Regions from separate parts of the Mesorhizobium sp. B3-1-6 genome, predicted to be linked through region 1. Evidence: riboswitches for the same ligand, from Rfam matches in the RefSeq annotation. Region 1 holds a riboswitch; the other holds the start of a gene.
What was found. A riboswitch is a leader RNA that binds a small molecule or an ion and turns the genes downstream of it on or off. The one in region 1 is predicted to bind thiamine pyrophosphate.

Region 1 (6,058 bases):
GGCGATGTTGTTCTCCAGCCGCGAGATCGAGGCCGTCACCGCCTCGATCTTCTTGGGCAGCGAGTCCAATGCGAATTTCTGCTTGAACGAGAGCTTTTTGGCGGGGCCTTTGGGTGCTGCCTGTTCGGCTTTCGATCCAGCCTCGCTCGCCTCGGCCTTCGACCTCGCCTTGCGGTCTTCCAGCTTCGAGCCACCGCGCTGCGCCAGCATGTCGGAATAGCCGCCGGCATATTCGATCCAGCGGCCGTTGCCGTCCGGCGCGATCACGCTGGTGACGGTGCGGTCGAGGAAGTCGCGGTCGTGGCTGACCAGGATCACGGTTGCGGCAAAGCCCGCGACCAGTTCCTGCAGCAACTCCAGCGTCTCCATGTCGAGATCGTTGGTCGGCTCGTCGAGCACCAGCAAATTCGCCGGCCGCGCCAGCACGCGGGCCAGAAGCAGGCGCGCGCGCTCGCCGCCGGAAAGCTCGCGCACCGGCGTGCGCGCCTGCTCCGGCTTGAACAGGAAATCCTTCATGTAGGAGACGACATGGCGCTGCTCGCCATTGACAACAAGGTTCTCACCGCGCCCGTCGGTGAGGTAATGCGCCAGCGTCTCGGCCGGGTCGACGGCCTCGCGCTTCTGGTCGAGCGTCGCGATCTCCAGATTGACGCCGAGCCGCACGGTGCCGGCATCCGGCGCCAGCTCGCCGGTCAGCATCTTCAACAATGTCGTCTTGCCGGCGCCGTTCGGGCCGACCAGGCCGACGCGGTCGCCGCGCTGGATGCGGGTCGAGAAACCCTTGACCACGGTGAGCTCGCCAAAGCTCTTGTCGATGCCCTTGGCCTCGATCACCAGCTTGCCGGATTCGGCTGCATCGCTCGCCACCATGGTGGCAGTGCCTTCGGCGCCGCGATGGCTGCGGAAGCGCTGGCGCATGGTCTGCAACTCGCCGAGGCGACGCATGTTGCGCTTGCGCCTGGCGGTCACGCCATAGCGCAGCCAGTGCTCCTCGCGCACGATCTGGCGGCCGAGCTTGTGCTGCTCGCGCTCTTCTTCTTCCAGCACTTGGTCGCGCCATTCCTCGAAATGGGCAAAGCCCTTGTCCAGCCGCCGCGTCTGGCCGCGATCGAGCCAGACGGTGGCGCGCGTGACGCGCTCGAGGAAGCGGCGGTCATGCGAGATCAGGATGACGGCGGAGGAGGTGCGGGCGAGTTCCTCTTCCAGCCATTCGATGACCGACAGGTCGAGATGGTTGGTCGGCTCGTCGAGCAGGAGGATATCGGGCTCCGGCGCCATGACGCGGGCAAGCGCGGCGCGGCGCGCCTCGCCGCCGGAAAGGTCGTTCGGACGCTCCTCGCCGGTAAGGCCGAGATGCTCCATCAGATAGGTGGCGCGATGCGGATCGTCGGCCGGGCCGAGGCCCGCCTCGACATAGGCGCGCACGTCGGCGAAGCCGTCCATATCCGGCATCTGCGGCAGATAGCGGACGGTCGCCGAAGGCTGGCGAAACACCTCGCCGTCCTGCGGCTCGATCATGCCGGCGGCGATCTTGAGCAGCGTCGACTTGCCGGAGCCGTTGCGGCCGACCAGCGCGATCTTCTCGCCTGCGGATGCGCTGAGCGCCGCGCCGTCGAGCAGCGGGGTGCCGCCGAAGGTCAGTTTAATGCCGTCGAGATTGAGGAGTGGCGGCGCCATGTCAGCTTTCTGGAAGAGGATAGGGGTGGGCCAGAAGCAGCGCCCGGCCGCGCTCCAGCGCGATGCCGAGCCGCCCTTTGACCTCGTTTGATATAGTGAGCGAGGAGCCGAACGCCACCTCGACGCGGTCGAGCGGCCATTTCGCGCCGGTCACCGTCAGGCCGGCGAGCTCGGAGAAGCCGAGCACCGAAAACAAGGTGCCGTCGTCATAGTCGAAGCTGGCCTTGCCAGGCAGGATGGGAACGCCTTCCTGCGCGCCGCTGGTCAGCAAGACCTCGGTGCCGGCCTCTGCCAGCCGAAGCGCAAGCGCCAGGTGCAAGAAAGCATGGTCGGCGCGCTTGCCGCCGAAGGCGCCGGCCAGCACCAGGCTGGTGGCGCCACGCTTAAGCGCTTCCGCTATGGCGAGCTCGCCATCGGTCATGTCCTTCTCGGCCGGGAAGACGTTTCGCGGAACGGCGGCGAGATCATCCGACAGATTGGCAGGCACCGAGTCGAAATCGCCGACCCACAGCTCCGGCACCAGTCCAAGCATGCGGGCATGGCCGATGCCGGCATCGGCGGCGATGATGCGCGAAGCTTCGATCTGGCGTTCGAGCCGGGGCGTGCGAATAAGCTCGCCGCCAAGCAGGATGGTGAATGTGCCCATGGCCGTGGCCCTTACCAGCCCTCCAAGCGAAACGGAAGCCGGACGGCCCGCGCTTCGGTTGCGCGCCTGCTGTCCGAACATCAGCTGCCCGGCAAACTTCCGCTTGCGCGCCGCTTCGGCGGGGCCTATCTGTCGAAACGCTCTAACGGGGTGCCGGACGTGATCCGGCTGAGAGGCGATCAAGCCAACCCGCTGAACCTGATCCGGTTTGTACCGGCGGAGGGATTAGACGTTTCGGACCATCCGGCGCCTCAATCCTTGTCACTCGAACGAAGGAGGCGCCGATGCGCTCGATACTGTCCCGTCTAGTTCTGGCAACCGGTCTCGTCTCGCTTCTGGCGAGCGTCGCGCCTGCAGAGGCAAAGGACAAGCTCACCGTCTATACCTATGAGAGCTTCACCGCCGACTGGGGGCCCGGCCCGGCGGTGAAGAAGGAATTCGAGGCCGAATGCGGCTGCGATCTCGAATTCGTCTCGGTCGCGGACGGCGTCGCCCTGCTCAACCGCGTCAAGCTGGAAGGCGCCGGCACCAAGGCCGACATCGTGCTCGGCCTCGACACCAACCTGACGGCGGATGCCAAGGCGAGCGGCCTGTTCGCGCCGCATGGCGAAGTCTCCGGCATCAACGTGCCTGGCGGCTGGAGCGACGACACTTTTGTCCCCTTCGATTATGGCTATTTCGCCGTCGTCTATGACACACAAAAACTGAAGACACCGCCCAAGAGCCTGAAGGACCTGGTGGAGGGCGCCGGCACGGACAAGATCGTCATCCAGGATCCGCGCACCTCGACGCCCGGCCTAGGCCTGCTCTTGTGGGTGAAGTCCGTCTATGGCGACAAGGCGCCGGAGGCCTGGGCAAAGCTCAAGACGAAGGTGCTGACGGTGACGCCGGGCTGGAGCGAGGCCTATGGCCTGTTCACCAAGGGCGAGGCGCCGATGGTGCTCTCCTACACCACCTCGCCGGCCTATCACATGGTGGCCGAGAACACCGAGCGCTACCAGGCGGCCTCTTTCGAGGAAGGCGAGTACCTGCAAATCGAGGTTGCCGGCATCACCACGACGGGCGCCAAGAACCCGCTGGCGCAAAAGTTCATCGCCTTCATGACCGGGCCGAAATTCCAGGACGTCATTCCGGAGACCAACTGGATGTTCCCGGCCGGCAAGACCGACAAGCCACTCAACCCGGCCTTCGACAAATTGGTCAAGCCGACCAAGACCTTGCTGTTCAGCCCGCAGGAAGTGGCTGCCAACCGCAAGGCCTGGGTGGATGAGTGGCTTGCGGTGATGAGCAAGTAGGACGTCTCGGTTATTATCCTTCCGCGATGATCGCTCTACGGCGCCCCCCTCTGTCCTGCCGGACATCTCCCCCTCTAGGGGGGAGATTGGCTGTCACGCCGGCCTTCGCCAATCTCCGGCGTTGCAGGATCGAGCGCGGCGTCGAAGTTGCTAATCTCCCCCCTAGAGGGGGAGATGTCCGGCAGGACAGAGGGGGGCGCGAAGGAACGCGGCATTTGCCGAATTCCACCAAGGTGCGACGTGCAAGCCGCCGCGCACCCTGACTCCCGCATCAACGCTGGCGTCATCGCCCTTGCCGCCATCGGCTTCCTCATTGGCGGCGCCTTCGCCGGCCTTGTCCTCGAAGGCGCGCAGGATCTCTCCGGCGCTGCCGCCGCCTTCGACGGCTACCTCCTGCGCGTCGCACGCTTCACGCTGTGGCAGGCGGCTCTGTCGACGCTGCTGTCGGTCGCGCCGGCGCTGCTGGTCGCGCGCGCTTTGTCGAGACATCCGACCTTTCCCGGGCGTCGCCTGATCTTGCAGCTGTTCACCGTGCCGCTGGCCTTGCCGGCGATCGTCGCCGCGCTCGGCATATTGGCGCTCTATGGACGGGCGGGGTATCTTGCCGGCGTCTTCGCCGAACTTGGCGGTGGGAATTGGCCGGGGATCTACGGCCTCTCCGGCATCCTTGTCGCGCATGTCTTCTTCAACCTGCCCCTGGCCACGCGCCTCTTCCTCGAGGCGCTGGGCACCGTTCCCGCCGACCAGTGGCGGCTGGCGAGTCAGCTCGGCATGGGCGCCTGGCCGGCCTTCCGGCTGATCGAATGGCCGGTGCTGCGCGCGGCCCTGCCGGGGATCGCCGGGCTGGTCTTCATGCTCTGCATAACCTCCTTCACCATCGTGCTTACGCTGGGCGGCGGTCCGGCCGCGACGACGCTGGAGGTCGCCATCTACCAGGCGCTGCGCTTCGATTTCGATCCCGCGCGCGCCGTGGTGCTGACGCTGCTGCAGATCGCGCTCACCTTCGTCGTGGTCGTCGCGCTCACGCGGCTCGGCGCCAACACGGTTGGCGATGCCAATCTGCCGGTGGCGCCACGCCGCTACCTTTCGGCGGGACGGACCGAAAGCGTGCTGAACGCCGGCCTCATCGCGCTGGCCCTGCTGTTCGTCGCCGGGCCGATGGTGGCGACCGTGCTTTCAGGCCTTCAGGCCGACCTCGGCCGATTGGCGGGTGAAGCGGCGGTGCGTCGCGCGACGCTCACCAGCGCGGGCCTCGCCCTGCTTGCGGCGTTGCTCAGCGTGACATTGTCGCTGGCGCTGATCGCGGCGCGGCGCGCGCTGGCCCTGCGGCGCCGGGCAGGCGGCGCCATGGGCCTGCTCGAACATGCCGCCGACACCGGCGCCGGCTTCGTGCTGGTCGTGCCGCCAATCGTGCTTGGCGCCGGCTGGTTCCTGGCGCTGCGCCACGTCACCGATGTCTTCGCCGTCGCGCCGGCCATGGTCGTCGCCGTCAACGCGGTGATGGCGATGCCCTTCGCCATCCGCGCCATTCGCCCGGCCTATGACGCGGCGAGCGAGCGCCACGAGCGGCTTTGCCTGGCGCTCGGCATATCCGGCTGGACCCGGCTCGGCCTGATCGACTGGCCGTCGCTCAGGCGGCCCCTGGCCACCGGCTTTGCCTTCGCCATGGCGCTGTCGCTCGGCGATCTCGGCGTGATCGCGCTGTTCGGCAGCGATTCCGTGCAGACCTTGCCCTATCTGCTTTTGGCGCGCATGGGCAGCTACCGGACAGCCGACGCAGCGGGACTTGCCTTGCTGCTCGGCCTCGTCTGTCTGATGTTGGTGGTCGCCGCCGACTGGCTGGGGCGGGAAGGAAAGTCATGACGACGAGCATCGATGGCGCCGCGCAAAAGGGCCTCGCCGTCGCGCTGGAGGGCGTCTCGTTCAGCTATGGCGAATCCTCCTTCAGTTTCGACGCCGAATTCGCGGCCGGCAGGATCACCGCCATCATGGGGCCGAGCGGCTCCGGCAAGTCGACGCTGCTCAATCTGATAGCCGGCTTCGAAACGCCCGATGCGGGCAAGGTGCTGATCGGCGGCGCCGATCTCGGCAACACGCCGCCTTCGGCGCGGCCGGTGTCGATGGTGTTCCAGGAAAACAATTTGTTCGCGCATCTTTCGGTCGAAGCCAATGTCGGGCTCGGCCGCTCGCCGTCGCTCAAACTCGGCGATGCCGATCGCGCCGCCGTCGCCGAGGCGCTGGCGCGGGTCGGTCTTGCGGGCAAGGAAAGGCGGCTGCCGCGCGAGCTTTCCGGCGGCGAGCGGCAGCGCGTGGCGCTGGCGCGGGTGCTGCTGCGCGACCGGCCAGTCTTGCTGCTCGACGAACCTTTCGCGTCGCTCGGCCCGGCGCTGCGCGACGACATGCTCGACCTTATGGCCGGCATCCATGCCGAGCGCGAAAT
Region 2 (6,058 bases), on a different contig from region 1:
TCGGCAGCGGCAGACATCACCACTATCAGTCAGTAAAGATGCCGCCCCAGACGCTGACCACCGCCGACATCGATGCCGAGATCCGGAAGCAGGATCTCCAGATATTCGAGGCTATCGCCCGCGAATTTCCGGACGACTACGATGCGATGCTGCGCAAGATCACTGCCGCGGCCCAGGCCGGAAGCCAAAGAGAAGTGCGCGATATCAGCAGACAGGCGGTCGCCGATCTGAGGCATAGATATGCGCCACTCCTACCCACGACCCCCGACAGCAACGCTTCGGAAGCGCTTTCGGCGCAACTCGACATGCTCAATCATGTCATGGCGCGCGAAACACCGGCCACCTGCAACAATTACCTGCGCAATGGGCCGGACGCGATCAGTGCGCCCGGCCACGATTTCCTGGCTGACCTGGACAGAATCGGCGCCACGCTGTTCCGCGCCTTCGGCGCCGCCAAAAGAAGCGGTCTACCGGCGGCCGTGCCCAGCGATCAGGACTGGTCGCTGGTCGCCGACGTTTTCACAAAGATCGGCGGCACGTCGGCCGAGATGGAGGCTATCTCGAACGCCAACCAGGACTTCCCGGGCCTGTGCCCGGCCGTGGCGAGATTCTATGAGGCCGCCCTGTTACTGCATGGCGAACCCGGGTGGCACATCAAAACCGCGCTGCTTCGCGCCATCGTTGAGAATTAGGCTCCGCACCGGATTTCCGGACGGGTTCCGGCGCGACACCGCGTTCCTTCGTCCTCTCAGGCGCCCAGAAACTCGTTGCTGAAATATGCCTCGACGTCCGGCTTCGCGGTCAACGCCTTGCCATTGCCGTCGAGCAATATCCCCGACGAGAACAGATACCCGCCCATCGCCTCCATCTTCGCCTTGTCCATCGTGCCGATGGCGCCGTTGGCACTCTTCAGGAAATGGCCGTCGTTCAGCGCCTTCAGCGAGGCGTCGATCAGCGCCGGGTTGGCGAGTGTGTCCTTGTTGGCGGCGATCAGCAGTTCGCCCGCCTCCAGCGCCTGATCGACCGCGAAGGCATAGCCGCGCCGCGTCGCCTTGACGAAAGCGGCGGCGGCTTTCGGATTGGCGCTAAGGAAGGCGTTGCTGGAGGCGATCAGCGTGGTGTGCTCGTCCGGCACGCCGTAGTCGGCGTAGCGGAAGCTGCGCTGCTTGAGGCCTTTCAGTTCCGCTTCGACACCTTCCCATGTCGAGACTTCGAGCGTGAAATCGACCGAGCCGTTGGCCAGCGCATCGTATGCGGACGTCCCCAGCGTCACGGTCGAAAAATCGCCCTTGCCGCCGTCATGGCGGATGATGGTCCGCAGCAGCGCGTTTTCCCAGGCGCTGCCGAAGCCGCCATAGGTCAGGCCGTCGAGATTTTTCGGGCTCTTGATCGCCGCGCGGTCGGCGTTGAAGACGACGCGGCCGGTCTCCGACTGGACGACGGCGTAGACGGCCTTCAGGTCGGCGCCAGCACTCTTCTGGGTGAACAGGCCGAGCGAGCCGGAAATGCCGAAATCGGCGACACGGTTGGCTACCAGCGTGCCGGAGCCGGTATCGCCATAGGGCAGGATTTCGACGTCAAGGCCGGCGTCGCGATAGAAGCCTTTGTCGCGGGCGACGAACAGGCCGATGTGGTTGGTGTTGACGGTCCAGTCGAGCGCGACCGTGATCTTTTGCGGGGTGGCGGCACGGGCGTGCGTGACAGCCCCGGCAAGAGGCAAGCCGGCGGCCAGAAACAGCGCCTGGCGGCGGGTCAGATCGGTCATTTCAATTCTCCATCGGATGGTCGGAAATTCGGATCGGACTGGCCAAGCAGCGTGTCGAGGATGCCTGCCTCGATCGCCGCGGCCTCGCGGGCAAGCGCCGCGCTCTCGGTGCGCGGGCGCGGGAGTGGCACGGCCACCTCACGCACCACGCGCGCGGGCCGCGCCGAAAGCACATAGATACGGTCGGACAGAAGCACTGCTTCGCGCACGTCATGGGTGATGAGCAGCGCCGTCCAGCGATGGTTTCGCCACATCGTCTCCAGCCAGCGCTGCATGGCGGCGCGGGTGAGCGCGTCGAGCGCGCCGAACGGCTCGTCGAGCAAAAGCATGTCGCGCTGCTGCACCACGGTGCGCAGGAGCGCGGCGCGCTGGCGCATGCCGCCGGACAGTTCGGCCGGCCAGGCGCGCTCGAAGCCGGCAAGGCCGAATTCGGCGAACAACGGCGCCACGCGCTCGCGCGCCGCGCGCCGCTTCATGCCCTGCACTTCGAGCCCCAGCGCCGCATTGTCGATAACGCGCCGCCACGGCATCAGCGCGTCGCGCTGCGGCATGAAGGCGAAGCGGGCGCCATCGAGCGGCGCGCCGTCGAAGCGCATCTCGCCCTCGCCCCGGGTCGCGCCGGTGAGCAGTTGGAACAATGTCGACTTGCCGGCGCCGGAGGGACCGAGGATCGAGACGAACTCGCCCGCGCCGACATGGAGAGAGACGCCGGCCAGAACCTCGAGCGCGCCGAAGTTCTTTCGCACGTCGCGGAGCTCGAGCCGGGTCATGGCCGGCCCTCCCCGACAGGCTTGTCGCCGTCGCGCCCCGCCCTTTCGCCCTCTGCATTTTCCCAGGGCATGGCGAGACGCTGGACGAGCACGGCGAGGCCGAACAGCGCCAGCGTCAGCGCCGAGCTGACCGCGACGGCGGCAAGCACCAGGTCGGGGCGGAAATTGTTCTTGGCGCTGAGCATGTAGATGCCGAGCCCCTTCGCGGCGCCCGCATATTCGGCGAAGATGGCGCCCACCACGGCATAGGTGATGGAGATGCGCAGTCCGGCGAAGAAATAGGGCAGCGCCGACGGCAGCCGCGCCAGCCAAAAGATGCGCCAGCGCCCTGCTCCCATCGCGGCGAGCATCTGGCTGATCTCCTTGGCCGTGGCGGCATAGCCTTCGACCAGCGCCACCATCATCGGGAAGAAGGTGACCAGCGCCACGAGCAGGATTTTTGGCAGCAGCCCGAAGCCGAACCACAGCACCACCAGCGGCGCGATCGCCACCAGCGGCAACGTCTGGCTGGCGATCAGCAGCGGGAACAGCGCCCGGCGCAACGGGGCCAGGAAGTCGACCAGCGCCGAGAGGATGAAGGCGGCAACGAGCGAGCAGGCAAAGCCCGCCAACGTGGCGCGGATGGTGGGCAGCGTGTTGTCGGCAAGTGCCGAGCGGTTCTCCCAGGCTTGCGCCAGCACGCGCGAGGGCGCGGGGAGCACGGTGGACGCGATGCCACCGAGGCGGGCGTAGAACTCCCAGGCGATGAGGAGAAGAGCGAAAGCGATGGCGGCGGGGGAGATCCTGGCGAAGGCGGAAGCAAGGGCTGATCTCCCCCCTTGCGGCCGGCAGGCCAGAGGGGGGTGTGAAGGAACGCCGGCTTCTAGCTCTTGCGCGACAGGGCGCGAACGACTGACAGGCTGGCGGGACAGCACCCCCCTCTGCCCTGCCGGGCATCTCCCCAGCAAGGGGGGAGATTGGACGGCATCCCGGCTTTCGCCAATCGCCGAAGGCTCTTCTTGCGGCGTAGAACCGAACGAAACAGCCATCACATCCACCTCGGCAGCGCTACGCGGCTCAAACCGCGGTCGGGCTGTTCGCCGAAATCGTTATGTCGAGCGTCACGTGGCCCGCGCCGGGGCCGAAGCGGCAGAAGGCTTCGGCGAGCGTGGCGAACACCGCGCCGGCATCGCCGCGCAGCCTGGTGCAAAAATTCTTCGAGCGGTCGAAGACGCCGGAGTTTTTCAGGAAGTCGATGCAGCCATAGATCTCGTCCATGTGGTCGCCGGTGCCCATCACATAGAGCGAGAATTGCGCCGCCACCGGCTGGTCGGTCGAGGGCGTCGCCTCGACGGCGCGGCGCGCCGCGAGTTTGCGTTCATCGAGCGGAATCGCCGGGCCGCCGATCTCATCAGAGCGGCAGATCGGGTCGTCCGGCTCGCCGGGGCAGCCGCGCGAGACCGCGGCCGACAGCACGCAGTGCTTGCCGCTCTTCGCCGCCGCGACGAACAGGTCGCGCATGGCGGGAAAAAGCACTTCGGGCGGCCCGACCAGCAGCGTCGAGATATCGTCGGTCTCGATCCTCAGCCTGTCGCGGTAAGGATCGAGCGCGCCCAACGCGCCAAGGATGACGCCGACGAAATCGTCAGCCATGGGATAAAGGGAAATCTGTGCGCCGGAAAACATGGCCCGCCTCGCTCCGCTGGTATTATCCAGATCAGCTTTAGGGTCCGGAGGCTTGCCGCCGCCATCTCAGCCCCGACCGTACGGAGCACCCCTGTGGATGGCGGCGTTAAAGCACTGTTCGAGCGAATGGGAAAGCGGTTTTTTTGCGAGGCCAATTGAGCCAAGGGCCCCATCTCCCTAAGGGAGATGCCGGGTTATAAGATTTTCGCAGATTTCTTATAACGCGGTATCGCAACCGCAGTGTCGTTCAAATTGTACGAATCCGGCTTGATTGTTTTTCGTACATAAAGTACGATATTTCCCTTCCTTTGAGGGGACTTGCTTGAATACCGCGAACCATGGCGCTTTCGCCGACCTCTCCCGCCCTTTGCTCTCGCCATTGCCGTTCGCCGAGCGCGAACGCGTCGCCGGCGCCTGGCGCATGGCCAACCAGGACATCGCCGATGACATTCCGTTTCATCCGGCAATATCTGAAGGTGATCGCCGAGAAGGACGAGCGGCTTTCGACCGGCACGCTGGTGCATGGCCGCGCCTATGTCGAGGCCTGCGCCGCCTGGCTCCCGGAGACGGTGGCGCGGTATCTGCGCAATCTCAGGCTGATCAGCGAATGCGAAAGCGCGATGATCGCGGCCGGCATGAGGTTTGCCCGGTCGAGCGATGCGTGGTGAGGCAGGCAGTTCCCCCTACAACCCTTGGGCCGCCCGTCGAAAAATGCATCGTTTCATACAATTGGCAATTGGTGGACGCGGCTGAGCGGCGGGTGGTTAAATTCGTCTCAGGCGAAGGAGGGTAAAGCCGCGTACCAGGGAGGAACTCGTTTGATGGACCAGCGTATCGACATCGGCATACAGCCTGACGACCAGCCTTACGAAGTCACGTCATTCGCCAGAAAGCATGGCCTGACGATCCCCGTCGCGGACGCGGTGCTTTTCGCCAGGGGACCGTCGCCGTCGCGGACCGCCTGCGATACGGCGGCGCTGGCCCTCATTTGCGCGGTCGCGCAATACGCCGGAAAGCAAGGGAGACGGTAGCCTCCCCTACCAGCTGAACTGCAGCCCCACATTGCCGCCGATCTGGCTGCCGGCGAAGGCAATGCCGAGCGTGCTGGTCAGCCGGCCGCCATGGTCGAAGCCCTCGCTCAGCACCGCGGCGCCCGTGATGCCGAAGGCATTGGCATAGCCGGCATTGCCCCAGTTGACGCGCACACCGAAATGCTCGCCCTGGACGAGATCGGGCGCTGCGAGCGCGGCCGAGATCGAGGCGTTCTCAAAGGCGCGCGTGATGCGGTTGTCGATGTCATCGACGTGGGCCGCGAGCGCCGTCTTACCGACCTCGGTCATCTCGCCGCCATTGCCGTCGTCGACCTGCTTCTTGGTCACGCCAGTCTGGGCATTGATGCAGGTGTCCGTGCCCGGACTATAGTAGTAATTGGCTCCATAGGCGGAGCAGATCTTGACATACGCGACTGCCGCCTGGGATGGCGCCGCAAGGAGCGTTGCCGCGCCGAGGATCGCCGGCGCAAGAAGATATCTGAACATTGATTGCCCCCGGTCGCGCTTACCAGGTGAACTGCAGGCCGGCATTGCCGCCGACCGTCTTGCCGGAGAAGCCGACGCCTGCGGCGCCGGCCAGCCGACCGTTGCCGCCAGACATGAAGCCCTCGCCAAGAACCGCCGCGCCGGTGACACCCATGGCGTTGGATTGACCGGCATTGCCCCAGTTGACGCGCACGCCGAAATGCTCGCCCTGCACCAGGTCCGGGCCGGCCAGCGCCGAGGCCACCGATGCACCCTCGAAGGCGCGCTGGACGCGGCGGTCAATGTCGTCGACCTTGCTCGCCAACGCCGTCTTGCCGTCG

Region 2: it holds a riboswitch for thiamine pyrophosphate, as region 1 does, so the genes downstream of both, FJ414_RS16375 (YkoF family thiamine/hydroxymethylpyrimidine-binding protein) here and thiB (thiamine ABC transporter substrate binding subunit) in region 1, are expected to answer to the same signal.

The regions. Positions count from the first base shown of each region.
Region 1 covers NZ_VFTM01000020.1:67,327-73,384, reverse strand. Annotated here, with positions in the region: gene FJ414_RS18740 (ABC-F family ATP-binding cassette domain-containing protein) at 1-1,677, opposite strand, end outside; gene FJ414_RS18735 (thiamine diphosphokinase) at 1,679-2,323, opposite strand; TPP riboswitch at 2,460-2,565, shown strand; gene thiB (thiamine ABC transporter substrate binding subunit) at 2,608-3,618, shown strand; gene thiP (thiamine/thiamine pyrophosphate ABC transporter permease) at 3,859-5,481, shown strand; gene thiQ (thiamine ABC transporter ATP-binding protein) at 5,478-6,058, shown strand, end outside.
Region 2 covers NZ_VFTM01000017.1:4,422-10,479, reverse strand. Annotated here, with positions in the region: gene FJ414_RS16395 (hypothetical protein) at 1-692, shown strand, start outside; gene FJ414_RS16390 (ABC transporter substrate-binding protein) at 749-1,765, opposite strand; gene FJ414_RS16385 (ABC transporter ATP-binding protein) at 1,762-2,535, opposite strand; gene FJ414_RS16380 (ABC transporter permease) at 2,532-3,317, opposite strand; gene FJ414_RS16375 (YkoF family thiamine/hydroxymethylpyrimidine-binding protein) at 3,592-4,200, opposite strand; TPP riboswitch at 4,191-4,303, opposite strand; gene FJ414_RS16370 (hypothetical protein) at 4,644-4,868, shown strand; gene FJ414_RS16365 (hypothetical protein) at 5,022-5,231, shown strand; gene FJ414_RS16360 (porin) at 5,238-5,738, opposite strand; gene FJ414_RS16355 (porin) at 5,758-6,058, opposite strand, start outside.